Regions from separate parts of the Streptomyces sp. P6-2-1 genome, predicted to be linked through region 2. Evidence: riboswitches for the same ligand, from Rfam matches in the RefSeq annotation. Region 2 holds a riboswitch; each other region holds the start of a gene.
What was found. Region 2 has a riboswitch for cyclic di-AMP ahead of ACQYWQ_RS11755 (transglycosylase family protein). Riboswitches for the same ligand answer to the same signal wherever they lie in the genome.
Positions count from the first base shown of each region.

Region 1 (3,644 bases), 2.2 Mb from region 2:
CCGCACCGTCCGCGCCGTTCGCGCCTCCCCGCGTCCGCCCCGTCCGCCCCGTCCCCTCCATCCGCGCGTTCCGCCTCCCTGGAGACCCCGCCTTGCAGCCCACCGACCTGTCCCCTCTCGCCCGTCACGTGCTCCCCGAGTTCACCGAGCGCACCAGCTACGGGACACGCACTCTTGACCCGTACTCCCGGCTCCTGGAAGGTCGGATCGTGTTCCTCGGCACGCCGCTCGACGACACGGCGGCAGCGGACCTGGCGGTACAGCTCATGCACCTCGAACACGCGGCCCCGGATCAGGACATCTCCCTCTACCTCAATTGCCCCGGCGGCAGTTTCACGGCGCTGACCGCCGTCCACGACACGGTGCGGCACCTGTCGTGCGACGTGGCGACGTACTGCCTCGGACAGGCGGTCTCGGTCGGCGCCGTCCTGCTCGCCGCCGGGGCCCCGGGCAAGCGCGCGGCCCTGCCCGGGGCGCGGATCGTGCTGCGGCAGCCCGAGTTGCCCGAGGCGATGCGCGGGCAGCCGAGCGATCTCGCCGTGTGGGCCGATGAGTTGGCGCGCGAGCGACGGACGACGGAGCGGCTGCTCGCGGCGGCCGCCGGACGGACGGAGGCCGAGGTGCACGGCGACATGGAGCGCGACCTCGTACTGACGGCGGCGGAAGCGGTGCGGTACGGGATCGTCGACGCCCTCGCGGACCGCCGCACCCCACACCCCGGGCCGAGGTGAGCGCGTGCCCCCGCCCGAACTCCCGCCGCTGCCCGCGCTGACCCGCGCCGAAGGCGCGCTCATCGACCACTACCTCGCGACCGCCGAGCTGCTCGGCCGGGTCAACCCCGCGCGCGGCGACGACACGTACGCGGCCCTGCGCGCCGCCCAGGCGCTCGTCGCCGAGGTGACGCGGCTGCGGGACGCGCTGGCGCTCATGCACGCGCGCGGCGAGACCGAACTCCACCGGGCCACGCTGGAACGGGCCTTGCGCGTCCTGGACGGGGAACGCCGGGCGGGGCGGGTCGCGATGCCGCCACCCGAAGAGGCCGGGGCGGGCGGCGGGAGCGAGGAGGGCGGCGGCCAGGAGCGCTGAGCGGAGCCCGCCCTTCCGCCGCCCCGCAGCCTGCATCCCGCATCGCATGTCCCGCGTCCCGCACCCATCCCGCACTCCGCCCCGTGTCCCGCGCCCCGGACGCCAACGCACGTGCGCACGCGCTCCCGCACGCCTCCCCCGCTCGCACGCGCGCCCGCACGCCTCCCCCGCTCGCACGCGCTCCCGCACACGCCCCGGACCGCGCCCCGCGCGGGCATGTCGCGGCGTGCAGGCGGGGCGTGAAGTCCGCGCCGGACGGCGCATTCGCCTTCCTCACCCTCCCCCCGCATGCGTTCCGCGACCACGCGTGTCCGGAGTGCGACGCGCGGCCGCCGAACGGAGGACCCCCCAATGACGTACGCCGGAGTCGGCGTCACGCCGCCCCCGGTTGCCCCGGTGGTCCGCGATCCGCTTGCCGCGCACGGCGTTCGCGCTGGTCGGGGACTCGTCCTCCGTGAGAGGAGCCGCACTTGACGGCCTTTCGCCACCCAATCGCCATACGGGTGACTAAGCTCACATAAGCCTGTTTTCATTCGGAATCCGGCGGTGTCGTGCGTCAAGATCGCTCCCGACGACAAGCCCCCGCCGCAGCGGCGGGGCGGTCCGGGCGGACGCCGAGTCCCGCCGCCGTCCGGACGCCAGGTCGACACCGAGTGGATCGGCGGGAGTGGAGGACCCGAGCACGGCGGGTCGGGCCCGGCAACGGGCACCGGTCCTTGGGGTGAAGCCGCGTGAGCGGCCGGGCATCTTCGCCAGTCCGAACCCGACAGGTCACCCTTCACAGGCGGTTGACGAAGGGTTACGCATGCTGGTGCGCAATCGAGTTCCCGTCCTGCTCTCCAGGACCGGCGCGGTATCGGTCCTCACCCTCGCCGCCGTCGGCGGCACCGTCCTCGTCCCCGGCGCATCCGGCGACGCCTCGGCGGCCGTCCGGGTCCCCACGAAGGCGCTGAAGGTCGCGGCGTCCAAGAAGGGCGCCCCCTACAGCTGGGGCGCGGCGGGCCCGCGCCGCTTCGACTGCTCGGGCCTGACGCTCTATTCGTTCAAGAAGGCGGGCAAGTCCCTGCCCCGCACCGCCCAGGCGCAGTACAACAAGACCCGGCACGTATCGGCGGGCAAGCGCACCAAGGGCGACCTGGTGTTCTTCCGCTCCGGTGGCAGTGTCTACCACGTGGGCATCTACGCCGGGGGCAACAAGATCTGGCACGCCCCCAAGACGGGAGATGTGGTCAAGCTCGAAAAGATCTGGTCGAAACAGGTCGCGTACGGACGCGTGCGGTAAGGGGCCGGGCGCGTGGGTGCCGTGGCGCGGCCTCAGCCCTCCGGTACGGCACCCTCCTCCGGCACGGCACCCGCGCGCGCGGGCCGCCAGGGCAGGGCGACCAGGACGGTCTTGCCGCCCTGCGGTGTCGGCACCACCGAGAGCCTGCCGCCGGTCTCCGCCGTGAGGTAGCGGATGATCGCGAGGCCGCGCCCGTTGTCCTGCCGTACGGCGGCGGGGAGGCGGCGCGGAGGGCGCGGGTGCGAGTCGGTGACGCCGACGCGGAGGAGTTCGTCGCGGTCGAGCGAGACGGTGACGGTGAAGAACGGGGACTGCCCGCCGGTGTGCAGGACGGCGTTGGTGACCAGTTCGGAGACGATCAGGCCCACCGACGCGGCCATGTCGTCCCGCGCGGGCAGCCCCCACTCCGCGAGGACCCCGCCGACGAACGCGCGCGCCTCGGGGACCGACGCGGCCTCGCTCGGCAGCGTGACGGAGGCTTCCTGGTGATCGGCCATGACGACCTGCCCCTTTCCACCGGGCGCCCGCACGGCGCTCCGGGTCGGTGGTTCGCGACAGCCTGCCACCCGCACGGGGCGCACTCCGGGGACTGTGCGCCACTGTCGCCCGAAGCGGTGAAGCCTGCTACGGCCGAGCGGATTCCGGGGGTGCGGGGCGGAGCGTCCGCATCGCGAAATCGCGGTGCCCCGGGCACGTACCGCCTGCTTGGCTGCTCCCATGACCGCACCTGACGACCTGCGCATACGCCACGCCGAGCCCGCCGACATCGCCTCCGTCCTCGCCTTCTGGCGCGAGGCCGCCGAAGGGACGAGCATCAGCGACGATCCCGCCGGTGTCGGGCGGCTCCTCGCACGCGACCCCGAGGCGCTGCTCCTGGCCGAGCGCGGTGGCGCGCTCGTCGGCACGGTGATCGCGGGCTTCGACGGCTGGCGCTGCTCCGCGTACCGTCTCGCCGTCCATCCCGCGCACCGCCACCAGGGCGTCGCGAGGGCCCTCCTCGCCGCGATGGAGGACCGTTTCGCCGCGCTCGGCGGCCGCCGCGTCGACGCGATGGTCCTGGAGGAGAATACGCGCGCGCACGGCACGTGGGGCGCGGCGGGGTACGTACGCGAGGAGCGGTGGCGGCGCTGGGTGAAGCCGGTGTGACCCGGCCCGGCGGCCCTCACCACCGGCCACCCCTCCCCCGCGCCGGGCCCCCTCCGCGCCGGGCCCCCTTCCCCCACCGGGCTCCCCTCCTCACCGACGGCCCCTCCCTTCACCAGTCACCAGGCCCCTC
Region 1 is NZ_CP192513.1:486,646-490,289, forward strand. Features, by position in the region: gene ACQYWQ_RS02150 (ATP-dependent Clp protease proteolytic subunit) at 93-731, shown strand; gene ACQYWQ_RS02155 (hypothetical protein) at 736-1,086, shown strand; cyclic di-AMP (ydaO/yuaA leader) riboswitch at 1,724-1,888, shown strand; gene ACQYWQ_RS02160 (C40 family peptidase) at 1,892-2,368, shown strand; gene ACQYWQ_RS02165 (ATP-binding protein) at 2,401-2,865, opposite strand; gene ACQYWQ_RS02170 (GNAT family N-acetyltransferase) at 3,086-3,514, shown strand.
Region 1: another riboswitch for cyclic di-AMP. It lies ahead of ACQYWQ_RS02160 (C40 family peptidase); the one in region 2 lies ahead of ACQYWQ_RS11755 (transglycosylase family protein).

Region 2 (8,606 bases):
TGCGAACGCCCGGCGGCTCGCCTCCGCGATCACCCCCCTCGTGCTCGCCACGGCGTTCGCGTCGACGCTCGTCTTCATGAACACGAGCGAGACCCACATCGCCGGGCAGCAGCTGCGCGCGGGCATCACCGCCGACCACGTGGTCACCGCGCCGGGCGGGCTGCCGCCCGACGCGGTGGAGCGTGCCGCCCGCGCGCCCGGCGTGGACGCGGCCGTGGGGCTGCTCGGCACGCAGGTCCTCGTCCCGGTGGGCTCGGGCGAGTTCAAGGACGTGCAGGGCGCGAGCGTGCAGGGCGTCAGCGGCTCGGCCGCCGCCTTCGCGAAGGTCGAGGACCTGGACGTGCGCGAAGGCCGCGTCGACCGGATCGGCACGGACCGGATCGCCATCGACAGGACGCTCGCCGCCACGGCGCACGTGCGCGTCGGCGACCGGCTCCCGCTCCACCTCCCCGACGGCACGAAGCAGGCCCCCGAGGTCGTCGCCGTCTACGCGCGCGGGCTCGGCCTCGCCACGGTGACGATGGACCGCGCCTCGCTCGCCCCGCACGTCACCTCGGGGTTCGACAGCACGCTCCTCGTCCACGGCGGTACGGAGCGGGCGCTCGGCGCCCTGGGCGAGGTCACCGACGCCTCCGGCTACGCCACCGGCAAGGACCGCGACGCGCGGGTCGGCGCCTGGACGAGCAACACGATGGCCGCGGTGCTCGGCGGCTTCGCCGCCGTCGCCGCCGCGAACACCCTCGTCATGACGGTCCTCAGCCGCCGCGGCGAACTGGGCGCCCTGCGCCTCGTCGGCGGCACACGGCGCCAGGTCCTGGCGATGCTGCGCTGGGAGGGCCTGCTCGTCTGGGTGGCGGGCATCGTCCTGGGCTCGGCCATCGCGGCGGCGACGCTCGTCCCGATGATGCGCGGCACGACGGGCGCGCTGCCGTACGTGCCACCCCTGCTGTACGGGGGCATGGCCGCCGCGACGGGCGGCCTGGCGCTGCTCGCGGTCACGGTCCCGGGGCGGGGGGTGCTGCGGCGAAGGGGATGAGGGCCGCGGCGGCGCAGGGACGGCGGACTCGCGCGGCGAGGGAAGGGGCGCGGGGCGCCGCAGGGAACGCGGGGGCGCGTGGCGAGTTGTACGGGGCGCTTCGGGCTCGCTCGGCAGCCCCCCGTACAACTCGCCGCGCGCCCCGGAGCCACCGTCACCGCGCCCCGCCTCCACCCCCGGGCGCGCGGCCCGCCTCCATCCCCGGACGTGCGCCCCGCCTCCACCCCCGGGCGCGCGGCCCGCCTCCATCCCCGGACGTGCGCCCCGCCTCCGCGCCCTCCGCGCCGCGGCCGCGACGGGCCGCGCCGCCGCTCCCGGCCGTACGAGACGTGGTCCTGGACGTCGTCTCGGGCCCCGACCTCCCCGCCTTCCTCGGCCGCCTCGCCCCGAAGGGGTGTCTCGTGACCGTCGGCGCCGTCGGCGGCAGGCGCCCGCCGACTCCGGTACGACCTGATGGCGGCCTTCCAGAAGTCACCGGCCTTCTCCACCCCGAGCCTCGCCACGAGCGCCCCCGAAGCCCTGCGCACGGTACGGGGCGGTCTCTTCGCGGCGGCGGCGCGGGGAGACCTCCCCCGTCGTCCGCGCGAGCCCGCCCCTCGCCGCCGCGGCCGTGGCGCACGCGGAGAGGGACGCGGGACGGGTGCGCGGCAGGCTGGTACGGACGCCGCGCGCCCGGGCCCCCGCGCCGACCGAGGGGCGGGGCCCCCGGGCGGAGGCCCCGCAAGGGCGGCTGGGGCCTTCGCTACCGTCTCGGTATGCCGTGCCCCCACGCCCTCCTCCCCGCAGACGCCCCCGAGCCGCAGGCTCCCCCGCTCTTCTCGCGCGCCTTCGCCGCCGACCCGTACCCCTCCTACGCCTGGCTGCGCGCGCACGAGCCCGTCGCGTGGACGCGATTGCCGAGCGGCGTGGAAGCGTGGCTCGTGACGCGGTACGAGGACGCGCGGCGCGCGCTCGCGGAGCCCCGGCTCTCGAAGAACCCGGCGCACCACGCGGAGGGCGCGGGGGCACGCGGGAAGACCGGGATTCCCGGGGAGCGCAAGGCCGAGCTGATGACCCACCTGCTCAACATCGACCCGCCCGACCACACCCGCCTGCGCCGCCTCGTCTCGAAGGCGTTCACGCCCCGCCGCGTCGCCGCCTTCGCGCCGCGCGTCGCCGAGCTGACCGACCAGCTCATCGACGGCTTCGCCGCGCGCGGCAGCGCGGACCTCATCCACGAGTTCGCCTTCCCGCTCCCCATCTACGCGATCTGCGACCTCCTCGGCGTCCCGCGCGAGGACCAGGACGACTTCCGCGACTGGGCGGGCATGATGATCCGGCACGGGCAGGGCCCGCGCGGGGGAGTGGGCCGCGCGGTCGGCAGGATGCGCGGCTACCTCGCCGAACTCATCCACAGGAAACGCCGCGACCTCGGCGACGACCTCATCTCGGCCCTCATCCAGGCCGTGGACGACGGCGAGCACCTCACCGAGAACGAAGCGGCGGCGATGGCCTTCATCCTTCTCTTCGCCGGTTTCGAGACGACCGTCAACCTGATCGGGAACGGTACGTTCGCGCTCCTCCAGCACCCGGACCAGCGCGCCCTGCTGCGAACAGCCCTCACCAGCGCCCCCGACCACGGCGAGGCCCTCCTCAGCACCGGCATCGAAGAACTCCTCCGCTTCGACGGCCCCGTCGAACTCGCCACCTGGCGCTACGCCACCGAGCCCTTCGACCTCGCGGGCCGCCGCATCCGCACCGGCGACCCCGTCCTCGTCGTCCTCGCCGCCGCCGACCACGACCCGGCCCGCTTCCCCGAGCCCGCCACGCTCGACCTCACCCGCCGCGACAACCAGCACCTCGGCTACGGCCACGGCATCCACTACTGCCTCGGCGCCCCACTCGCCCGCCTGGAGGGAAAGACCGCGCTCGCGCGCCTCTTCACGCGCCTCCCCGACCTCGCGCTCGACGAGGACCCGGGACAACTGCGCTGGCGCGGCGGCCTCATCATGCGCGGGCTCCGCACCCTTCCCGTCCGTTTCACCCCCTCTGTGCAGGGATATGAGCACTCGTGAACTGAACACGCGTCAATAATGTGATCTTTGCGTGATCGAGGCTGCATCGACTTGTGACGGGCGTTCGAATCCCGCTACGTTCACGTCCGGATCATCTGTCTCACCAGCTGACCCCCTCAGCTGCTTGCGAAAGGCACCGCATGCTCTCCGGGAACGGTCGCCACCGACGCCCCCGCCAGGCCCCTGCCCTTGTCGTCGCGGCAGGGGTCACCGGCTCCGCCATCGCCATCCCCCTCCTCGGCGCGGGGACCGCGAGCGCCGACCAGGGTCCCTGGGACCGTCTCGTGGAGTGCGAGACGGGCGGCGACTGGGCGGCCGACAGCGGCAACGACTACTACGGCGGTCTCCAGCTCTCCGAGGACGAGTGGGAGGCCAACGGCGGCCTCGACCTCGCACCCCGCGCGGACATGGCGACGCCCGCCCAGCAGATACAGGTGGGGCAGCGCATCCTCGCGACGCAGGGCCCCTCCGCCTGGCCCGGCTGCGCCCTGACCGCGGGACTCACCGTCCAGGACGGCCAGGCGGCCCCGGCGCCCGTCACTCCCGCGCCGCAGGACACGGCGAGCGCCAAGGAGACGGGTAAGGCGGACAACAAGGAGAAGACGGACAACAAGGAGAAGACGGACAAGAAGGACGAGGGTGCGTCCCCCTCCGCGAGCGCCGATCCCTCCGCGTCGACGACGCCGGACGCCGACGCCTCCGGCGGGACCCCGTCCGCCGACGCCTCGGCGAGCCCCTCGGGTACCGGCAAGGACGCCGCCACCGGCAAGGACGCCGGTACGGGCAAGAGCCGCGGCAAGCACGCGAAGCCCGAGCCCTCCGGCACCCCCTCCGGGGCCACCGGCTCCTCCGCGTCCGCCTCGCCCTCCGAGTCGACCACCGTCCCCGGTGGCGAGACCTCCGCCACTCCCGGCGACGACCGCGACTCCGGAGCCGACCGCTCCGCCCCCGGCGGCCGCCACGCGGCCACGGACACGGAGGGTCAGAAGGGTGCGGACGGGGCGGACAAGACGGACTCGTACAAGGTGCGCGAAGGGGACAATCTCTGGAGCATCGCCGAGGCGCACAAGCTCGCCGACGGCTGGACCGGGCTCTACGAGCAGAACAAGAAGATCATCGGTGTCGACCCGGACCTCATTCTCCCTGGCCAGAGCCTGGATCTTGGTGCGGATTCAGGGCGATAACCGGACAAGCGGTTGACCATGTCTGTCCGTTATTGTCCGGTAGAGGTCAAGTGAGACATGAGTCTCAACCGCCCTGATCGTCTTTGAAGTTCCGCTGATTTCTTGCTTAACGTCGTGCTCGCTTCCCCACCGGGAGGCCCCGACGGTCGTCACGCCGAATCCTGCCGGCGCCCGTTTCGGGACAGTCGTCGCGTCACGCGCCGAAGGCAGGAGCGGGGGACCCAAGGTTTGCGTCCCAGCCGGTGCCCGGGAGACCGGGCGCCGGTCCGGGGCTAGGGGTGAAGCCGGGCGGCAGCCGCCGTCCGGCCGGGCAACTCACAGGCCCGAACCCGACAGCTCACCTCGCAGGCGTCGGTGAGGAGACCCTCCATGCTGTTTTCCGGCAAGGCCAAGCACCGTCGCCGTCGTACCACCCGAATCGTCGCGTTCGCCGGTGTCACCGGTGCCGCGATCGCCGTCCCGCTGATGGCGACCGGCAGCGCCTCCGCCGCATCGACCTCCACCTGGGACGCTGTCGCCCAGTGCGAGTCCGGCGGCAACTGGTCCATCAACACGGGCAACGGCTACTACGGTGGCCTCCAGTTCAGCCAGTCCTCCTGGGCCGCCGCCGGCGGCACCCAGTACGCCCCGCGCGCCGACCTGGCCACCAAGGACCAGCAGATCGCCACCGCCGAGCGCCTGCTCGCCATGCAGGGCCCGGGCGCCTGGTCCTGCGCCGGTGCCGGCAACCTCAGCAACGACGGCGTCTCGCCGAACGTGAACCCGGGCGGCGGCAACAGCAACAGCGGCCAGCAGCAGTCGCAGGAGCGTTCCTCCGGCGACCAGAGCGCCTCGCGCAGCCAGCAGCGCCAGGCCCCGCAGCAGCACACCACCCCGAAGTCGACCACCGGCACGGTCAAGACCGACACCGGCATCACCGTCGCCAAGGGCGACGGCGAGTACAAGGTCGTCAAGGGCGACAGCCTCAGCGAGATCGCCTACAAGCACCACGTCTCGGGCGGCTGGACCAAGCTCTTCGAGCTGAACAAGGACATCGTCAAGGACGCCGACCTCATCTACCCGGGCCAGCAGCTCCACCTCAGCTGACCCCCAGGGGGACCCCTCGTCCCCCTCGCGGGACCGCCCCGCCCCGCCGCGTTCTCCCCCGTACGCGGCGGGGCGGGGCTTTTCCCGTGCGCGGGCAGGACGGGGCTTCCCGTGCGTGGCGGGGGTTCGCCCGTGCGCGGCGGGGCTTCCCGTGCGTGGCGGGGCTGCCCGTACGGGCCCGCCCGCCCGGTTCCGTCACCGGCCCGCCCGTGCGCCCGCCCTCCGGCCCGCGCCCCGCCCTCTCACCCGCGCGCACCCCCGCTCACCAGCTCGGCTCACCTGTCACCCCCTCGGCTCAGATGCCCCGATCGGCCCCGATCCGCCCGCCCGTTTCACCCCCTTCACCCGGTACGTCCCACGGATTGCGGCCGAGTCCCGGGCGTCGGCCGACCCCGGCCCCCCGGCCGGTTAGGCTCATGCAGCGGAAGCCCCCGCAAGGGCCCCCGCAGACCTGCTCCACATCCCAGAAGGAGATGCTCGTGCCGTCCATCGACGTCGTCGTAGCCCGGGAAATCCTGGACTCCCGAGGCAACCCCACGGTCGAGGTCGAGGTCGGCCTCGACGACGGCAGCACAGGCCGTGCCGCCGTGCCCTCCGGTGCGTCCACCGGTGCCTTCGAAGCCATCGAACTGCGTGACGGGGACGCCAACCGTTACCAGGGCAAGGGCGTCGAGAAGGCCGTCCTCGCCGTCATCGAGCAGATCGGCCCGGAGCTGGTCGGCTACGACGCGACCGAGCAGCGCCTGATCGACCAGGCGATGTCCGACCTCGACGCCACGCCCGACAAGTCCTCGCTCGGCGCCAACGCCATCCTCGGCGTCTCGCTCGCCGTCGCGCACGCCGCCTCCGAGGCCAGCGACCTCCCGCTCTTCCGCTACCTCGGCGGCCCCAACGCGCACCTGCTCCCGGTGCCGATGATGAACATCCTCAACGGTGGTTCGCACGCCGACTCCAACGTGGACATCCAGGAGTTCATGATCGCGCCGATCGGCGCCGAGTCGTTCTCCGAGGCCGTCCGCTGGGGCGCCGAGGTCTACCACACGCTCAAGAAGGTGCTCAAGGAGCGCGGCCTGTCCACCGGCCTCGGCGACGAGGGCGGCTTCGCTCCGAACCTCGACTCGAACCGCGCCGCGCTCGACCTCATCGTCGAGGCGATCAAGGAGGCCGGTTACGTGCCCGGCCGCGATGTCGCGCTCGCGCTCGACTGCGCCGCCTCCGAGTTCTACAAGGACGGCAAGTACCGCTTCGAGGGCCAGGACCGCACCGCCGCCGAGATGACCTCGTACTACGAGGAGCTGGTCGGCGCCTACCCGCTCGTCTCCATCGAGGACCCGCTCTTCGAGGACGACTGGGAGGGCTGGGCCACCGTGACCGAGCGCCTCGGCGACAAGGTCCAGCTCGTCGGCGACGACCTCTTCGTCACCAACCCGGAGCGCCTCCAGCGCGGCATCGACGAGAAGTCCGCGAACGCCCTGCTCGTCAAGGTCAACCAGATCGGCTCGCTCACCGAGACGCTGGACGCCGTCGAGCTGGCCCAGCGCAACGGTTTCAAGTGCATGATGTCCCACCGCTCCGGCGAGACCGAGGACGTCACCATCGCCGACCTCGCCGTCGCCACCAACTGCGGCCAGATCAAGAGCGGCGCCCCGGCCCGCTCCGAGCGCGTCGCCAAGTACAACCAGCTGCTGCGCATCGAGGAGATCCTCGACGACGCGGCGGTGTACGCGGGCCGCTCGGCGTTCCCGCGCTTCAAGGGCTGACACCCGGGCCCGTACGAGGGGCCGGCACCCCCGGCCCGTACGAAGGGCTGAGCCTCCGCACGCCCCCGCACCCGGTCCCGTACCGTGTGCGGGGGCGTACGCGTGTGTGCCGTACGCCTGTGCGCACGGCGCGCGAGACCCGCACGAGGGGGGAGATCCGTCATGGCACGGAAGAACGACGGCGAGCGCTTCTCGACCGCGACCCGCCTGCGCGTTCTCGGCGAGCAGACGGCGGCCCGCGTCTACCGCTCCCAGTCCCGCCGCCAGGCCCGCCGCTCCCGCCTCACCGGGCGCGCCGCGATCCTCGTCCTCGTCCTGTGCGCGCTGATCGTCGCGCTCGCGTACCCGATGCGGCAGTACATCGCCCAGCGCGACGAGATCGCCGACCTCCGGCGTGAGCTGAGCACCCACCAGAAGGACGTCGAGCGGCTGCGCGACGAGAAGGCCCGCTGGCAGGACCCCGCCTTCGCCCGCCAGCGCATCCGCGAGCGCCTCCACTACGTCCTGCCCGGCGAGACCGGCTACACCGCTCTCGTCCCCGGCGCCGCGAGCGCCGGGCCCGCGCCGCAGGACGCCGCCGCCACCCGCCCCTGGTACACCAACCTCCTCGGCGGCGTCGACGAGGCGGACCGCGCGGCCGCGCTGCGCTGAAGCGGGCGGCGGAGGCGGGCGGCGGGAGCGGGCGGCGGGAGCGGTGGCGCCGCGGCGAAGCGGGCGGCGGGCCGGCACCTCGCCCGTACGGGGATACTGGAAGCCCGTACCCGCGTACGCACCGGCACGGCCGTACGTACCCGACCCGCGTCCCCGATCGAGAGCCCCGCATGCACACGCCCCCGCCGACCACCGCGCCCACCGCGCCCACCGAGGCCGATGTCGAGGTCTTCAGGCTCCAGCTCGGCCGGCCGCCGCGCGGCCTGCGCGCCATCGCGCACCGCTGCCCCTGCGGGGAGCCCGACGTCGTCGAGACCGCCCCGCGCCTGCCCGACGGCACCCCCTTCCCGACGCTCTACTACCTGACGTGCCCGCGCGCGGCGTCCGCGATCGGCACGCTGGAGGCGAACGGGGTCATGAAGGAGATGACCGAGCGTCTGGGCCGCGACCCCGAACTCGCCGCCGCCTACCGCGCCGCGCACGAGGACTACATCGAGCGCCGCGACGCGATCGAGGAGCTGACCGGCTTCCCGAGCGCGGGCGGGATGCCCGACCGCGTCAAGTGCCTGCACGTCCTCGTCGCGCACTCGCTCGCCGCGGGCCCGGGCGTGAACCCGCTCGGGGACGAGGCGCTCGCGATGCTCCCTGAGTGGTGGCGGAAGAAGCCGTGCTCGGAACTCCGCACCCAGGAGGACACGAAGTGACCCGCGTGGCAGCCGTGGACTGCGGCACCAACTCGATCCGCCTGCTCATCGCGGACGTGGACCCGGCGACCGGCTCGCTCGTGGACCTCGACCGCCGCATGGAGATCGTCCGCCTGGGCCAGGGCGTGGAC
Region 2 is NZ_CP192513.1:2,715,056-2,723,661, reverse strand. Features, by position in the region: gene ACQYWQ_RS11770 (ABC transporter permease) at 1-1,036, shown strand, start outside; gene ACQYWQ_RS11765 (cytochrome P450 family protein) at 1,792-3,090, shown strand; gene ACQYWQ_RS11760 (transglycosylase family protein) at 3,231-4,274, shown strand; cyclic di-AMP (ydaO/yuaA leader) riboswitch at 4,463-4,640, shown strand; gene ACQYWQ_RS11755 (transglycosylase family protein) at 4,644-5,360, shown strand; gene eno (phosphopyruvate hydratase) at 5,834-7,120, shown strand; gene ACQYWQ_RS11745 (FtsB family cell division protein) at 7,283-7,771, shown strand; gene ACQYWQ_RS11740 (DUF501 domain-containing protein) at 7,942-8,475, shown strand; gene ACQYWQ_RS11735 (exopolyphosphatase) at 8,472-8,606, shown strand, end outside.

Region 3 (8,606 bases), 3.7 Mb from region 2:
CCCGTGCCTGGCGCTCCGGTGCGCCGCGCGGCCCCGCGCACGTATCCCGCCGACCCGACCGGGCCGGACGTCCGAAGAGAGAGGGCCCGAACGTGACACTGCTCGAAAGCATCCGGGGGCCGCGCGACCTCAAGGCCCTTGGCAGCGACCGGCTGCCCGAACTGGCCGCGGAGATCCGGGAGTTCCTGATCCAGGCGGTCGCCAGGACCGGCGGCCACCTCGGCCCCAACCTCGGGGTCGTCGAGCTGACCATCGCCCTGCACAGGGTCTTCGACTCACCGCACGACCGCGTCCTGTGGGACACCGGGCACCAGGCGTACGTGCACAAACTCCTCACCGGGCGGCAGGACTTCTCCAAGCTGCGCTCCAAGGGCGGCCTCTCCGGCTACCCCTCGCGCGCCGAGTCCGCGCACGACGTCATCGAGAACAGCCACGCCTCGACCGTGCTCGGCTGGGCCGACGGGCTCGCCAAGGCGCGCGACCTGCGCGGCGAGGACACCCACGTCGTCGCCGTCACCGGGGACGGGGCGCTCACGGGCGGCATGGCCTGGGAGGCGCTCAACAACATCGCCGCGGCCAAGGACCGCCCCCTCGTCCTCGTCGTCAACGACAACGAGCGCTCCTACGCGCCCACGATCGGCGGCCTCGCGCACCACCTCGCGGCGCTGCGCACCACCGACGGCTACGAGAGGGTCCTGGCCTGGGGCAAGGAGGTGCTCGACCGCACCCCGGTCGTCGGCAAGCCGCTCTACGAGTCGCTGCACGGCGCGAAGAAGGGCTTCAAGGACGCCTTCGCCCCGCAGGGCCTCTTCGAGGACCTCGGCCTGAAGTACCTCGGCCCCATCGACGGCCATGACATCGCGGCCCTGGAATCGGCGTTCGCCAGCGCCAAGCGCTTCGGCGGGCCCGTCATCGTGCACGTCATCACCGAGAAGGGCCGCGGCTACGAGCCCGCCCTCGCCAATGAGGCGGACCGTTTCCACACGGTGGGCGCGATCGACCCGCTCACCGCCGAGGCGCTCACGCCCTCCGCGGGGCCCTCCTGGACGGCGGTCTTCGGCGAGGAGCTGGTACGGATCGCCGAGGAGCGGCACGACGTCGTCGCGCTCACCGCGGCGATGCTCGACCCCGTGGGCCTCACGCCCTTCGCCGAGCGCTTCCCCGAGCGGATCTGGGACGTCGGCATCGCCGAGCAGCACGCCACCGTATCGGCCGCCGGACTCGCGACCGGGGGACTGCACCCCGTCGTCGCCGTCTACGCGACCTTCCTCAACCGGGCCTTCGACCAGCTCCTCATGGACGTCGCGCTGCACAAGTGCGGAGTCACCTTCGTCCTGGACCGGGCCGGGGTCACCGGCACCGACGGCGCCTCGCACAACGGCATGTGGGACATGTCGGTGCTCCAGGTGGTGCCCGGGCTGCGCATCGCGGCCCCGCGCGACGCGAGCGAACTGCGCGCCCAGCTGCGCGAGGCGGTCGCCGTCGACGACGCCCCGACCCTCGTGCGCTTCCCCAAGGAGACGGTGGGCGCCGACCTCCCGGCACTGCGCCGCGAGGGCGGACTCGACGTGCTCGCCGAGGACGCGGGGGACGAGGAGGAGGCCGACGTCCTCTTCGTCTCGGTCGGTGTCATGGCGCCCGTGTGCCTCGCCGCGGCCGCGCTCCTGCGCGAGCGCGGCATCCGCTCGACCGTCGTGGACCCGCGCTGGGTCAAGCCCGTCGACGCCGCCGTCGCCCCGCTCGCCGCGCGGCACCGGGTGGTCGCCGTCGTCGAGGACAACAGCCGTACCTCCGGGGTCGGCGCCGCGGTCTCCGTGGCCCTCGCCGACGCCGAAGTCGACGTCCCGGTACGCCACTTCGGTATCCCCGAGCAGTTCCTGCCGCACGCCAAGCGCGGCGAGCTGCTCGCCGACCTCGGCCTCACCCCGGTGGAGATCGCCGGACGCATCGGGGCCCACCTGGCCCGTAAGGAGAAGACGCAAGGATGACCACCGGCACGACGGACGCAGCGGCTCCCGAGGGCGAGGGCGCGCGGGGCAAGGGCTTCGACCTCAACGGCCTGCTCGCCGCGCGCGGCCGCGAGCGCTACGAGCTGCACACCAAGCACCTCAACCACCAGCTGCCGCGCATGCTGCACACGATCGGCTTCGACAAGTACTACGAGCGCGGCGAGGGCGCCCACTTCTGGGACGACCAGGGGCAGGACTACCTCGACATGCTCGCGGGTTTCGGGGTCATGGGGCTCGGCCGCCACCACCCCGTCGTCCGCCAGGCGCTGCACGACGTGCTCGACGCCCAGCTCGCCGACCTCACCCGCTTCGACTGCCAGCCACTGCCCGGGCTGCTCGCCGAGAAGCTGCTGAGTCACAGCCCGCACCTGGACCGGGTCTTCTTCGGCAACAGCGGGACCGAGGCCGTCGAGACGGCGCTCAAGTTCGCTCGCTTCGCGACCGGCCGCAAGCGCGTCCTCTTCTACGACCACGCCTTCCACGGCCTCACCACGGGTTCGCTCTCGGTCAACGGCGAGAAGGGCTTCCGCGAGGGCTTCGCGCCGCTGCTCCCGGACACGGCGCTCCCCGTCGGGGACCTCTCGGCGCTGGAGCGCGAGCTGCGCAAGGGCGACGTGGCCGGGCTCATCATCGAGCCGATCCAGGGCAAGGGCGTGACCGAGACCCCGCCCGGCTACCTCAAGGCCGCGCAGGACCTGCTGCGCAAGCACAAGGCGCTGCTCATCGCCGACGAGGTGCAGACCGGTCTCGGGCGCACCGGGGACTTCTACGCCTACCAGCACGAGGAGGGCGTCGAACCCGACCTCGTGTGCGTCGCGAAGTCGCTCTCGGGCGGCTACGTGCCGGTGAGCGCGACGCTCGGCAAGGAGTGGATCTTCAAGAAGGTCTACTCCTCGATGGACCGTGTCCTCGTCCACTCCGCGAGCTTCGGCGCCAACGCGCAGGCGATGGCCGCGGGTCTCGCCGTGCTGCACGTCATGGAGGACGAGAACATCGTCGCGAACGCGCGCCGCACGGGGGACTACCTCAAGCAGCGCCTGACCGACCTGATCCCGAAGTACGAGATGCTCGCCGACGTCCGCGGACGCGGCCTCATGATCGGCATCGAGTTCGGCCGCCCCGACTCGCTCAAGCTGCGCAGCCGCTGGGCGATGCTCCAGGCCGCGCGCAAGGGCCTGTTCGCGCAGATGGTCGTGGTGCCGCTGCTCCAGAAGCACCGCATTCTCACGCAGGTCTCCGGGGACCACCTCGAAGTCATCAAGCTCATCCCGCCGCTCGTGATCGACGAGAAGGACGCGGACCGCTTCGTGGACGCCTTCACCGCGGTCATGGACGACGCGCACAACGGCGGGCTCATGGGCGATTTCGCGAAGAACATCGTGAAGCAGGCGGTGGCCCACCGCTGAGCACGGCGCCGCCGAGCGCTTTTGCCTCTCGGGCAAGAAATTTGCCCGAGAGGCATGACGGTGGCTGAATGGAGGCATGAGCACCGAGCCCGGGGGCCCGCCCGAAGAACTCGCCGTCGCCCCGCACCTGCGGGAACTGCGCCGCCGCGCGGGCCTCACCCTGGAGGCCGCGGCCAAGGCCGCGAATCTCTCCCCGGCCCACCTCTCCCGCCTGGAGACCGGCCGCAGGCAGCCGAGCCTGCCGATGCTGCTCGCACTGGCCCGTACCTACGGTACGACGGTCTCCGAACTCCTCGGCGAGACCCCCGCGGGACCCGGATCGGTCGTGCGCGCGGGCGCGATGGAACCCACCGACGCGGGCGGCTGGACGTACTGGCAGGCCGGCGGCCCGGGCCGCGCGATGCAGGCGCTGCGCGTACGGGTCCCGTACGGCAGTCAGGGCGACATCGTGCGCGTGCACCCGGGCGAGGAGTGGCTGCACGTCCTGACCGGACGCCTGCGGCTGCGCCTCGGCGACAGCGCGCACCTGCTCGGACCGGGTGACAGCGCCCACTTCGACTCGCTCACCCCGCACCGCATCGCCGCCGCCGACCCGGACGGCACGGTGCTCCTCTTCGTCCACACGCTCTTGCAGAGCCCGCACGGCGCGCTCTGCCTCGGCGACGTCCACCCAGGAGGCGCGTAATGCCAGAGAACGACAGCGGGGTCAGGCCGGAGACCGGCGGCGGGGTGCTGCCGGAGGGCGACAGCGGGGTCGGGCCGGAGGGCGGCGGCGAAGAGGCCGCGCCGGGCGAGAACGGCACCATCCGCCGTTTCGTCGAGGACAAGATCCCCACCGGCCTGTGGGTCCGCGTCTTCGTCTACGTCGTCGCGGCGCACGGCGTCGCCGCCTTCCTCTACCTGCTCTTCGTGCTGGGCGCGAAGAACCAGTGAGGGAGGCGGGCGGTGCGCCCCCCGGCGGGGACGCACCCCGTTGTTCTGTGTCCGCCTACTCCACGAGCCGCTCCCGGAGCCGCTCGCGCAGGGCGTCGTCGAGGCCCAGGACCTCGCCGAAGTAGCGGTCCCTGCCGCCCCAGTGCGTGTCGATCGTCTCGAAGGCCGCGCGCAGGTAGCTCGCCCGGGCGGCGAAGAGCGGGTCGAGGAGTTCGGCGACCTCGGGGGTCGTCGGCGGGGCGGCGTCCTTGCCGCGCGAGACGCGGTAGCGGCGGTGGCGCGCGTTCGACTTGAGGTAGTCCTCCTCGATCGCCTCCTCCTCGACGCCCACGGCGAGCAGCACGAGCGCGATCGAGGTGCCCGCCCTGTCCTTGCCCGCCGCGCAGTGCAGCAGCGCGGGCACGCTGTCCTCGGCGAGCGCCCGCAGCAGCCGCCCGTGCTCGGCGGTGCGCTCCTTGATCAGCTGCCGGTAACTCGCCTCCATACGGGCCTCGGCGCGTCCCTCGCCGAGCGCGGCCCGCAGCTGGTCCACCTCGCCGTCGCGCACGATCCGCCAGAACTCCGCGCCCTCCGCCGGGTCGTTGAGCGGCAGGTGCACGTTGCGCACGCCGGGCAGGTCGACGTCGGGGCCTTCGAGGGCGCGGTCGGCGGCGTTGCGGAAGTCGAAGACCGAGTGGAGGCCGAGCCCCGAGAGAAAGACGGTGTCCTCCGGGGTCGCATGGGCGAGGTGGCCGCTGCGGAAGAGGACGCCGCCGCGGGTGCGGCGGCCGTCGTGCGTGGGCAGCCCGCCCACGTCGCGGAAGTTGCGGACGGCGCTCAGCACGGGCTCTTCCGGCCCTGCCTGCGCGGTGACGACGGGCTCGGGCGCGGTCCCCGGGGACGGCTGCGTCACGGGACTCCTTCCGGTGGGCCGCCGGCGCGGCTCGTCGGCGGGCTCGCGGTGCCGAGACTGGCACGGACCGCGGGGCCCGGCAAGGTACCGGAGCCGCGGAGAACGCCGAGGTGAGCAGCGTCATAGCGGTGACGGACGGTGCCGGGAGGGGGCCGCGGGCCGGGCGGGCCGTTTCCGCAGCGAGCGCTGTACGTCCGGTTCTGTCCGTATCGGGTCGTTTCTACGGAGAGTGACGGAAATCCGCGCAATGGATCACTAAATGTGATGTGCACCGCAAAGGGGCTGCTTGTCCGGCGTGTCGCGTTGCCTTTACGGTCGCCACCAGTCCGGTCGGAACGCCGAATCCTGCCGCCGCCCCGGACTCTCACGCTCACTCACACCCGTACCGGCAGGAGCGGGGGACCCGCACGCTTCACGCCGTCCCTGGTCCCCGTGGGACGGCTCGGGGTGAAGTCGCCGCGCGCGCCGCGCCGGTGGCCGGGCAGCTCCAGCCCGAACCCGACAGCTCACCCCGCAGGCGACGGAGAAGGAACCCGCATGTCCGCCACGGCCAACCGCCGCTCGTTCACCCGTCGCCTCGCGCTGCTCGGCACCACCGGTGCCGCAGCCGTGGCACTCCCGCTCACCGCCATCGGCGGGGCCCACGCCGCGAGCCCCGCGAAGGACACCACCTACACCGTCAAGGCCGGTGACACGCTCATCAAGATCGCCAAGAAGGAGAAGGTCTCCGGCGGCTGGAAGAAGCTCTACGAGCAGAACAAGGGCACCATCGGCGCCAACCCGGGCATCATCAAGCCCGGTTCGAAGCTCGTCGTGAAGAAGGCGGCCGCCCCGGCCCCCGCCGCCAAGAAGGCGACCGAGGGCACCGGCTGGACCGCGCCCGTCGACGGCGTCAAGGGCGGCGGCTACGGCCGCAACGGCAGCCTGTGGTCGCACGGCCACACCGGCGCCGACTTCCCGTGAACACCGGCACCCCGATCAAGGCCGTCGCCTCCGGCACGGTCATCACGGCGGGCTGGGGCGGCGCCTACGGCAACCAGATCGTCATCAAGCACGCCGACGGGCACTACAGCCAGTACGCCCACCTCTCGGCGTTCAAGGTCTCGGCCGGCCAGAGCGTCACCGAGGGCCAGCAGATCGCCCTCTCCGGCGCGACCGGCAACGTGACCGGGCCGCACCTGCACTTCGAGATCCGCACCGGCCCCGCGTACGGGAGCGACATCAACCCGCTCACCTTCCTCGCGCAGCACGGCGTCAACGCCTGAGCCGCACCCGCGCGAACCGTGGCGGCCCGCCCCTTGCCCAAGGGGCGGGCCGCCACGGCCGTTTCGGGACACGACCCCCAAGGAGTCCTGTTTATTCCATAGTTGGGTCTTTCTTGACCGGTGGTCTTTCTCACTCCGTGTCACCCCCTCCCTACGGTGGCGTAAGTATGGTGTAAAGGTGAAGGATGCCGAGGTGGCACGAGAAGCGAGGATTCCCAGCAGCAAGGCCCTCCCCGTCGAGGGCACCGTGACGTCCTACGTGGCCGTGGGCGACAGCTTCACCGAGGGCGTCGGCGACCCCGGGCCCGACGGGCTCTTCACCGGCTGGGCCGACCGCCTCGCCGTCCAGCTCGCCGACCGGCTCCCCGAGCGCTCCGCCTTCCGCTACGCCAACCTCGCCGTACGCGGCAAGCTCCTCGACCAGATCGCCGAGGACCAGGTGCCCCGCGCGGCCGCGCTCGCCCCCGACCTCGTCTCCTTCGTCGCGGGCGGCAACGACGTCCTGCGCCCCGGCACCGACCCCGACGACCTCGCCGAACGCTTCGAGAAGGCCGTCGGGACGCTCTCCGCCGCCGCGGGCACCGTCATGATCGCGACCGGCTTCGACACGCGTGACACGCCTGTCCTGCGCCACCTGCGGGGCAAGATCGCCACGTACAACGCGCACGTACGCGCCGTCGCCGACCGCCACGGCTGCCTCGTCCTGGACCTGTGGGCCCTGCGCTCGGTCCGCGACCGCCGCGCCTGGGACAGCGACAGGCTCCACCTCGGCCCCGAGGGCCACACCCGCGTCGCCCTGCGCGCGGCCCAGCTGCTCGGCCTCGACGTTCCCGCCGACCCCGAGCAGCCCTGGCCCCCGCTGCGCCCGCGCGGCACCTTCGAGGAGCGCCGCGACGACATCGCCTGGGCCCGCGAGTACCTCGTCCCCTGGATCGGCCGCCGCCTGCGCGGCGAGTCGTCGGGCGACCACGTCCACGCCAAGCGCCCGGACCTGCTCCCGCTGTAGCCGGGGACGGGGCCCTTTTCCGCCGGCGGGGCGGGCCCCCGGACCCTCCGGCGGATACGCGAGCGAGCCCGGCCGCATCCGTGCCCTCCGGCGGAACGAAATCCAGCCCCTCCGGCGTTTGAGGAGCGGGGGCTCGGGGGCGGAGCCCCCGCAAGGCCCACCCGGCGGGCGCCGAGCCACGACACCGGCCGAGTATTGACACGTACCGCCCCGGAATCCCGCACCCGAGGAGACACCCGTGCCCCCCACCCGCCGCTTTCCCACGCCGCTGGCCTTCGGGGCCGACCCGAGCGGCGCCCGCATGGCCCGTATCCGCCGCTCCCCGCACTTCGACCCCGCCAAGGGCGTCTTCACCAACCCGGAGGGCCCCGCGGGCGAGACGACGGGCGGCGCCCCCACGCCGGACCGCAAGGAACTCCTCCGTACCTACTTCCGCTCCGAGGACCGCGCCCGCCGCGCCCCCTCGGGCGTCCTCCCCGTGCACCCCACGAGCCTCGCCGACCTCGCGCGCCCCCCGCGCGGCGGCCTGCGCGTCACCTGGGCGGGGCACTCCTCGGTGCTCACCGAGATCGACGGCGCCCGCATCCTCTTCGACCCGGTGTGGGGCGAGCGCTGCTCCCCCTTCTCCTTCGCCGGGCCCAAGCGCCTGCACCCCGCCCCCTTCCCGCTCGCCGCGCTCGACCGCGTCGACGCCGTGGTCATCTCGCACGACCACTACGACCACCTCGACCTGCCCTCGATCCGCGCGCTCGCCGCGCGCGGCACGACCTTCGTCGTCCCGCTCGGCATCGGCGCCCATCTGGAGCGCTGGGGCGTGCCCGACGCGCTCGTACGGGAGCTGGACTGGCACGAGTCGACGGAGCTGGCCGGGGTGCGGCTGACCGCGACGCCCGCCCGGCACTTCTGCGGCCGCGGCCTGCGCAACACGCAGCACACGCTGTGGGCCTCGTGGGTCGTCGCCGGGTCCGAGCACCGTGTCTTCCACAGCGGGGACACCGGTTACTTCCCCGGCTTCGCCGACATCGGCCGCGCGCACGGCCCCTTCGACGTCACGATGATCCAGCTCGGTGCCTACAGCGAGTACTGGCCCGACAT
Region 3 is NZ_CP192513.1:6,407,024-6,415,629, forward strand. Features, by position in the region: gene dxs (1-deoxy-D-xylulose-5-phosphate synthase) at 93-1,988, shown strand; gene ACQYWQ_RS27035 (aspartate aminotransferase family protein) at 1,985-3,415, shown strand; gene ACQYWQ_RS27040 (helix-turn-helix domain-containing protein) at 3,492-4,100, shown strand; gene ACQYWQ_RS27045 (DUF6126 family protein) at 4,100-4,348, shown strand; gene ACQYWQ_RS27050 (tyrosine-protein phosphatase) at 4,404-5,240, opposite strand; cyclic di-AMP (ydaO/yuaA leader) riboswitch at 5,598-5,775, shown strand; partial or broken gene ACQYWQ_RS27055 (M23 family metallopeptidase) at 5,778-6,505, shown strand; gene ACQYWQ_RS27060 (SGNH/GDSL hydrolase family protein) at 6,699-7,511, shown strand; gene ACQYWQ_RS27065 (MBL fold metallo-hydrolase) at 7,813-8,606, shown strand, end outside.
Region 3: another riboswitch for cyclic di-AMP. It lies ahead of ACQYWQ_RS27055 (M23 family metallopeptidase); the one in region 2 lies ahead of ACQYWQ_RS11755 (transglycosylase family protein).

Region 4 (8,606 bases), 1.0 Mb from region 2:
ATGGCAGAGGGCGCGGTGTTGCACTGCGCGACCGACTGGGAGCCGTACGCGGAGCACATGCTGGAGGTGCTGAGCGCGCACCCCGCCTTCGACAACACCGCCCCGGGTGGCGGCTTCGCCGCGCGCCCCGCCTTCCGGCCCGAGACGCGTTTCGAGGGTCAGGGGCTGCGGAAGGGGCACGTCGTGCACGATCTCCTCTTCCGCCGCAACGCGTACGAGGTGGCGGAGCCCGACCGGGTGGGGGCGGGGCCAGCGGTGAGGTGAACCTCGGCGCGGGGTGATCCCGAGGTTCGCCCAAGGGCAGCGGACCCGGACCCACTGCCCCCGGGCCGCCGAACAGGCGTTCCGGGTCCGGCTGTCGGTGCGAGTCGTTAAGGTCGGAGGCGTGAACTCTCCGCCTGCCCCGGCCGCACCGCAGGGGTTTCTGACGCCGCGACGGCCGCGCTGGTGGCGACGCCGTGGTGTCCGTCTCACCGGCCTCGCCGTGCTGCTCGCGCTGTGCGGCCTCGTGATGCTGGGGCTGGTACGGGAGGAGACCGGGACCGAGGCGTTCTTCGTGGGCCTCGGCCTCGCGGTACTGCCCGCGCCCGCGGTGGTGCTCGCCTTCCGCTGGCTGGGCCGCGCACATCCCCTCCCCTGGCGCACGCACGCCTTCGTCCTCGCCTGGGGTGCCTGCGCGGGGGCCCTCATCGCGCTCGTGACGAACAGCTTCGCGGCCGTGTGGCTCGCGGACATCTGGTCACGCCCGGTCGACCCGAACACCGTCGCCGCGCTCGCCGTCGCACCCGTCGTCGAAGAGAGCGTGAAGGCCACCGCGCTGCTGCTCGTCCTGGTCTTCCGCGGCCGCCTGATACGCGGGCCCGTCGACGCGGTGGTCCTCACGGGCCTCACGGCGACGGGCTTCGCCTTCACCGAGAACATCCTCTACCTCGCCAAAGCCTTCGGCTCGGACCGCGACGAGGGCACAGGCGCCGCCGTCACCGTCGCCACCTTCTTCGTCCGCGCGGTCTTCTCGCCCTTCGCGCACCCGCTCTTCACCTGCATGACAGGGCTCGGCGCGGGCCTCGCGCTGCTGAGCAGGCGCCGCGTGGGCCGTGTGCTGCTGCCGGTCGCGGGCCTGCTGCTCGCGATGGCCATGCACGCGGCGTGGAACGGCTCGACGGTCTTCGGCCCGCTCGGTTTCCTGGTCGTGTACGTGACGCTCATGATCCCGGCGCTCGGGTTCACCGTGTGGCTCGTGCTGTGGCACCGGCAGCGCGAACTGCGCACGGTGCGCGAGACACTGCCCCGGTACGCGCTCGCGGGCTGGCTCTCGCCGTACGAACCCCTCGCGCTCGGCTCGCTGCGTTCCCGCCGCGTCGCCGCCGAGTTCGCCTCGTACCACGGGGTACGTGCCGACGCGCGGCGCCTGCGTACGTACGCGGCCGCCGCGACGCGCCTCGCGCTGCTGCGCTCCGACGCCGAACGCGGCCGTCGTACGCCGGACTTCGCGCGCCGCGAGCGCGCACTCCTCGACCATCTGTGGCAGGACCGCGCGCTCGCCCGCCCGGCCTTCGCCCACTCCTGGCGGCTCGTCCCGCCCCGCGCCCCGCACCTCCTCCCCGCGCAACCTGCCCGCGCGGCGGCCCCCGGCGGCTGGTACGCGCCTCCGCAGTGGTGGCCGCGGACACCACCACCCGGGCAGGGCCACGGGTACGGGCAGGGAGCCGGACACGGGGCACCACCACCGTATGGTCGGACCTTTCCGCCGTACGGCCACAGCACGGCCACGTACGGTCCGACCGGCCCCATGTCTCACCCGCACGCCACCGCCCCCGCCGGGACTCCGACGGGGGCGGGAGGGACGGGGCAGCCCTCCGGGGGCGGCACATACCGCGACCCCTGGGTGCCACCACCGGCCCAGAGGCGGCAAGAGCCGCTCAGGCGGAGGCAGTGGTGAGCTTGTCCAGCTCGGCCTGGGTGAGGGTCAGGTCGGCGAGGGCGACGAGGGCCTTGAGCTGCTCGGGGGTACGGGCGCTGGCGATCGGCGCGACGACGGTCGGCCGTGAGGCGAGCCAGGCGAGCGCGACGGTGGCGATTTCAGCGCCGTGCGCCTCGGCGACCTCGTCGAGCGCCGCGAGCACCTTGCGGCCCCGCTCCGTTTCGAGGTGCTTGCCCGCGCCTTCGGCGCGGACGCTGTCGACGGTGGTGCCCGGACGGTACTTGCCCGTCAGGAAGCCCGCCGCCAGGCCGTAGTACGGCACTGCCGCGAGACCACCGCGGCCGGCGATGTCCTGGAGGGAGCCCTCGTAGGTGTCGCGCGAGACGAGGTTGTACTGCGGCTGAAGCGCGACGTACTTCGCGACGCCCTCGCGGTCGGAGAAGTCGAGCGCCTCCTGAAGCCGCTCCGGGGAGATGTTCGACGCGGCGATGGCCCGGATCTTGCCCGCCCGCACCAGCTCGTCGAGCGCCGTCAGGAACTCCCCGACCTCGACCGACTCGTCGTCGTAGTGCGTGTAGTAGAGGTCGATGTAGTCGCTCTGGAGGCGGCGCAGGGAGTCCTCCACGGCGGCCTTGACCGTCGCGGCACGCAGCCCCTTGTGCGCGGGCAGCGCGCCGCCCTTCGTCGCGATGACGACCTCGGAGCGGTTGCCGCGCGCCTTCATCCACTCGCCGATGATGCGCTCGGACTCGCCGCCCTCGTTGCCCGGCACCCAGTGGCTGTAGGCATCGGCGGTGTCGACGAAGTTGCCGCCGGCCTGCGTGTAGCCGTCGAGGACGGCGAAGGAGGTGTCACGGTCGGCCGACCAGCCGAAGACGTTGCCACCGAGGGAGAGGGGGAAGACCTCGATGTCGGAAGCACCGAGGGAGCGGAGAGAAGTCATGAGGCCATTCAACGCCTGAAGGCGCCAGGAAATTCCCGGCGCGACGGACGGTGCCCGCCGCGCCGGGAAATGTCAGCGAACTGCCGGTCGAGCGTCAGGGAACTGCCGGTCAGGCGGCAGTGAACTGCCATTCCCCTGCCAAGGAACTGCCAGTCGTACGTCAGGGGACTGCCGAGCGCCCTCGCGGCTCAGGGCTGCTGGCCGTGGTCCTGGAGCCACGGCAGCGGGTCGACCGCCGCGCCTCCCGCCGGGTGGACCTCCAGGTGGAGGTGGGGCCCTGTCACGTTGCCGGTCGCTCCGACGCGGCCGATGACCTCACCCGTCGTCACCTTCTGACCGACACTGACCGAGATCGACGACTGGTGGCAGTACCACAGCTCCGTACCGTCGTCGAGGACGAGCACGGTGCGGTAGCCGTACGCGCCCGACCAGCCCGCCTCCTGGACGGTCGCCGTGTGGATCGCCTTGAGCGGCGTACCGGTCGGCGCGGCGAAGTCGAGCCCCGTGTGGTGCCCGGACGACCACATCGAGCCGCCGTCGCCGAAGTGCGAGGTGAGGGTGTAGGAGGCGACCGGGAGGGTGTAGCTGCGGGCGAGTTCCGCGAGGCGCTCCGCCTCGGCCTTCGCCTTCGCCTCGGCCTTCGCCTCGGCCTCCGCCTTGGCCTTCGCCGCCGCTTCCTTCTTCGCCTGCTCGTCGGCTGCCTTCTTCTGTGCCTGCGCGGCGTTGTCGGCCGCGGTCTGCGCCGCGACCGCCTCGGCCTGCTCGCGGGCGGCACGGTCCGCGCTGTCGGCCTGGTTCTCGGCCTGCGCGAGGATACGGGCGCGCAGTGCCTCGCCCGCGTCGGTCGTGCCCTGCTCGCGGTCGGTGTCGGTGAGCCCGGCGTTGGTGAGTGGCGCCGCGGCCGGGTTCGCGGCGAGCTGCTCGGGGGTGTCGCCCTTGGCGTCCGCGACGAGCGAGCCGATTCCCGGAAGTGACTCGGCGTCGGGCAGAACCTGCTTGAGCTGCCCGGTCACCTCCGTGACCTTGTCCGGCAGCGAGAGCTTGACCGGCGGCTTCTCCTGCGCCGATGCGATACCCCCCGCGCCGACCGCGGCAAGCACACCGACCCCGAGGACCGTCGAGCTGCGGGCGAGTCCGCCCCGCTGCTTGGCGACACGGTGCCGACCACGCACGGACCCGAGTGAGTCCTCGGTCGGGTTCCACTCGCCGACCGGTTCCTCAGCACCCTCGCCGTACCCGCCGAAACCGGCCGAGCCCGGGTAGACGTCCGCCGGGGCGGGGTGGCCCGCGGGGTGCGCGTACGCGGCAGGGGCGGGGGCGGCGTCGGTCCCGTACGACGGAGCGGGAGCGGACCCGTACGACTGCGGGGGGACGGACCCGTACGACGGAGTGGGGACGGCGGCCCCGTACGGCGCGCCGGAAGTGTGTGCCGGGGGCTGGGCCGGCAGGGAACCGCCGGGAGTGAGCGTGCCGGTGGGGAAGGCGCTGGGGCCGGGGGCAGGCGGGTTGGACGCCACGAAGGCGACTCTCCTTTCCTTCCTTCTCGCCTACCGGGTTAGCTGACGGGTTCGGAGCAGGAAGGTCTCCTACGGGCACCCGAGCGGGCACCCGATTCACCCCGGAGGAGTGGTTCCCCGGTTCCCTCGCGGGATTCGGCGCACGCGCGCGGAGCCGACGCTCTCGCCGACTGGGACGACCGCGCTGCGTTATCGAACGTTAATAGACCGGCGGGGGTGATTCCAAGCCGTTCCCGATGATCCTTTACGGTCACCACCAGCGGCTAAACGGACATGTAGCGAGCGATCCGGACGAGTTGACCCGCTCATCCTCCAGGCTGTGAACCTGATGGTGCGTCAGTTGTTATCGAATGACTCACGCGGGGTGACAGGCCCCTGCCCCCCGCTCGCACCGCCCACTCCGCCCACTCCGCCCACTCCGCCCGCTCCGCCCGCGTCGCTCGCACTGGTCGCCCCGGCCGCGTCCGCCGCGCCAGGGGTCTGGGCCTCGGCCTCGGGGCGGCGGACGGCGAGCAGGGCCATGTCGTCCGTCGTGGCGCCACCGGTGTACCGCCTGACCTCCTCCGTGAGTGTGGTCAGGAGGGCGCGCGGGTGCGGGAAGACGCGGCCGCTGAGGCGCGCGACGGGGTCGTAGAAGCGACCGCGCGCGTCGCGGGCCTCGGAGAGACCATCGGTGTAGAGGAGGAGGGTCGCGCCGGGCGGGAAGTCGATGATCTCGGCGCGGTCGGGCCAGGCGCCGAGTTCGCCCATGCCGAGCGGGAGGGCGTGCTCGCCGGGGGTCAGGACGTGGAGCCGGCCGTCGCGTTCGAGGAGCAACGGTTCGGTGTGGCCGCGGTTGACGAGCCGCAGTTCGGCGGCGCCGCGCGGGACCTCGGCGAGTACGGCGGTCGTGAAGCCCTCGAAGGCGTCGAGCGCGCGGCGCCGCAGACCCTCGCGGGCGAGCGCGCGTTCGAGCCGCTGCGCGACGCCCTCGACCGTCGGCTCCTGCTCCGCGGCCTCGCGAAAGGCCCCGATGACGACGGAGACCGCCTCGACCGCGCCGAGCCCCTTGCCGCGCACGTCCCCGAGCACCATCCGGACGCCGTACGGGGTGTCCTGCACCGCGTAGAGGTCGCCGCCGATGAAGGCGTCGGCCTCGGCGGCCTCGTACTGCGCGGCGACGTCGAGCCCGCCGATCCGCTCGGCCGGGACGGGCAGCACGGCGCGTTGCGCGACGGCTGCGACGTTCTGCATCGAGGCGAGGCGACGGTCGCCGCGGCGGATGAGGGCATTGATCAGCACGGCGAGCGCGGCGACAGTGAGCACCGTGGTCAGCTCGATGAGGAAGGCCCCGGTGGGCAACCGGCCCCGAATGACCTCCAAGAGGATCTCCCCGAGCGCCGCGAGCCCGCCGACCCCCGCGGTGACCCGCGACGAGGCGAAGGGTGCGGCGACGAGCGGCCCGGCGGCGAAGAACGGCGCCCCGGTGAACGTCGCGGGCGCGAACAACCCGAAGACGAATCCGGAAGCCACCAGCACCAGCGGCAACACCCGTACCACCACGCGCACCCAGGCCTCCCGCCGCGCCCACGCGGCGGCGAGCTGAGCATGCTGCCGCGGACGACGCCGGGGCGGCGGCGGAACGGGCTTGTAGTCCTGGCGGGGCGGGGTGTCCCAGGAGGTGGGCGAGGTGGCGGGCGTGGGGTCGGTGGGGTCGGTGGGAGCTGGGGCTCCGGGGGGCGCGGGGTCGGCATCGGCGTCGGGAGAGGCATCGGGGGACGGCTGGGTGTCGGCGGCGTCGGCGGGGGCCGGCACGTCGGTGGGCGAGGGCCCGGGGCCGCGTGGTGCGGAGGGAGGCGAGTCGGAGCCGGTACGGGCGGGAGGCGCCCCCTCCGTACCGGTACGGGGCGAGGCCGCCGCCTTCGGGTCCGGGCGAGCGGGGTCCGTCCCCGGAGCCGTCTCGTCAGGCCCCGCGTGCTCCTGGGCGGTCCCGCCGGGGTCCGCGTGCTCCTGGGCGGTTCCGCCGGGCCCGGGCCCGGTGCGCTCCGGCGTACTCGGCTGGGGGCGGGCCGTCTGGGGCGAGCCAGGCGTGGGGTGTTCGGGGCGTGGCGGATTGTCGCCCTCGGCCGGCCCCGTTCCTCGCTGCCCCAAGGCTCGCCTCCCGCTGGCCGTGCGCGCGCCCGCGCCCCTTGTACGTACGTACTGCTTCCAGGGTCGCGCCGGGCGGGAGGTGCCGCGACTCGGGGACGGCCGGGCGGGGCGTCGTCCTACGGCATGCCGAAGGCCCCGGCGCCTTGGGGGCGCCGGGGCCTTCGTGCTGAGTAGCGGGGACAGGATTTGAACCTGCGACCTCTGGGTTATGAGCCCAGCGAGCTACCGAGCTGCTCCACCCCGCGTCGGTAAACACAACTCTACACCCTTCCCGGGGTGCTCCGCGCCACCGTTGTTCACAGGGGCACGAGGGTGATGTCCGTGGCCTTCACGCTCGCCCAGACGGGGGTCCCCTCGCGAAGGCCGAGGTCGGCGGCGGCCTCGGGGGTGATCTCGGCGATGAGCGCGGGGCAGTCGGGGCCGGAGAGCAGGACGCGGAGACGGCTGCCGAGGGCGGTGATCTCTGTGACGGCGCAGGCATAGGTATTACGGGGGCTGCCGGCCGGGCGGCTCGGGTGAAGGGCCACGGACTCGGGGGCGATGACGGCGAGCGCGGGGGTGCCGGGCGGTGGCGCCGGGGCGTCGACCGGGGGTGCGACGACGAGGTGGCCGCCGGCTTCGGGGGCGAGTCCGTCGGGGGTGAGGGTGCCGGGCCAGGCGTTGCGGCCGAGCATGCGGGCGACCCAGGCGGAACGGGGGCGGCGCGCGACCTCGGCGGGCGGCGCGTCCTGCACCGTACGGCCCGCGTCGAGCACGAGAACGCGATCGGCGAGCGAGACCGCCTCGACGGGATCGTGCGTGACGAGCAGGCAGACGCCGCCGAACCCGTCGAGGTGGCGGCGCAGCGCGTGCCGTACCTGCGCGCGGGTGGTCTGGTCGAGCGCGGCGAGGGGCTCGTCGAGGAGGAGCAGGCGGGGGCGGACGGCGAGGGCGCGCGCGAGCGCGACGCGTTGCGCCTGGCCGCCGGAGAGCTGGGCGGGGCGGCGGTGGGCGAGGTGCCCGACGCCGAGCCTGTCGAGGTGCGCGCGAGCCGTGCGGCGGGCCTCTGCGCGAGGGACACCGTGGGCGCGGAGTCCGTAGGCGGTGTTGGCGAGCGCGCTGAGGTGAGGGAAGAGCGCCCCGTCCTGCGGCACCCAGGCGACGCCGCGCCGGTGCGGGGGCAGGGCCGTGACGTCGTCGGCGCCGAGGCGGAGTTCGGCGTGGGCGCGCGGGGTGAGGCCGAGGAGGGCCCGTAGGAGCGTCGTCTTGCCGGCTCCGTTGCGGCCCACGACAGCGACGGTGGTCCCGGGGTCCGCGTCGAGGTCGAGGTTCGTGTAGCCGCTCAGGGTCGCGTGCAGCGCGTAAGTGGGGGTGGGGTCATGGGCCTCCTCTGTGGTGTCGCGGGCCTCGTCGGGTGCGAGGTCCTCGTCGTACGTGGGGGAAGCGGGTCCCTCGCCGGGCCGGGGGCGCGGCTGCTCGGCAAGGGATCGCTTGCCGGCACCTTTCCCACTGAGATCTCCCCGACCCCTTTCAGGCGTTTCTTCACTCCTACGGGTGAAGTCGCCGCTTTGTTCGGCTTTGCGGGCACCCAGGGAGGGGTCCGGGACGTCTTCTTCTGCGACGGCGGCGGAACGGGAGCGGGTGGTGCGGGTGTCGGGGGCGGCTCCGGTCCAGCGCCCGCGCAGGCCGACGAGGACGGCCATCGCGATGGCGAGGAGCAACAAGGAGACGGAGGTGGCGGCTTCCGGGGAGTCCTGGAGGAGGAGGTAGACCTGGAGCGGGAGCGTTTGGGTGGTGCCGGGGAGGTTTCCGGCGAAGGTGATGGTGGCGCCGAACTCGCCGAGGGCGCGGGCCCAGGTGAGGGCGGCTCCGGCGGCGAGGCCGGGAGCGACGAGGGGGAGGGTGACGGTACGGAAGACGCGCAGCGGGGAGGCGCCGAGCGAGGCGGCGGTCTCCTCGTAGCCGGGGCGGAGTCCGGCGAGGGTGCCTTCCAGGCTGATGACGAGGAAGGGCATGGAGACGAAGGCGGCGGCGAGCACGGCGCCGGAGGTGTGGAAGGGCAGGACGATCCCGAAGGTGTCCTCCAGCCACGGCCCGAGCAGCCCGCGCCGCCCGA
Region 4 is NZ_CP192513.1:3,745,370-3,753,975, reverse strand. Features, by position in the region: gene trmB (tRNA (guanosine(46)-N7)-methyltransferase TrmB) at 1-264, shown strand, start outside; gene ACQYWQ_RS16190 (PrsW family intramembrane metalloprotease) at 485-1,939, shown strand; gene ACQYWQ_RS16185 (aldo/keto reductase) at 1,920-2,864, opposite strand; gene ACQYWQ_RS16180 (M23 family metallopeptidase) at 3,053-4,381, opposite strand; cyclic di-AMP (ydaO/yuaA leader) riboswitch at 4,394-4,532, opposite strand; gene ACQYWQ_RS16175 (PP2C family protein-serine/threonine phosphatase) at 4,718-5,923, opposite strand; tRNA gene ACQYWQ_RS16170 (tRNA-Met) at 6,683-6,756, opposite strand; gene ACQYWQ_RS16165 (ABC transporter permease) at 6,808-8,606, opposite strand, start outside.
Region 4: another riboswitch for cyclic di-AMP. It lies ahead of ACQYWQ_RS16180 (M23 family metallopeptidase); the one in region 2 lies ahead of ACQYWQ_RS11755 (transglycosylase family protein).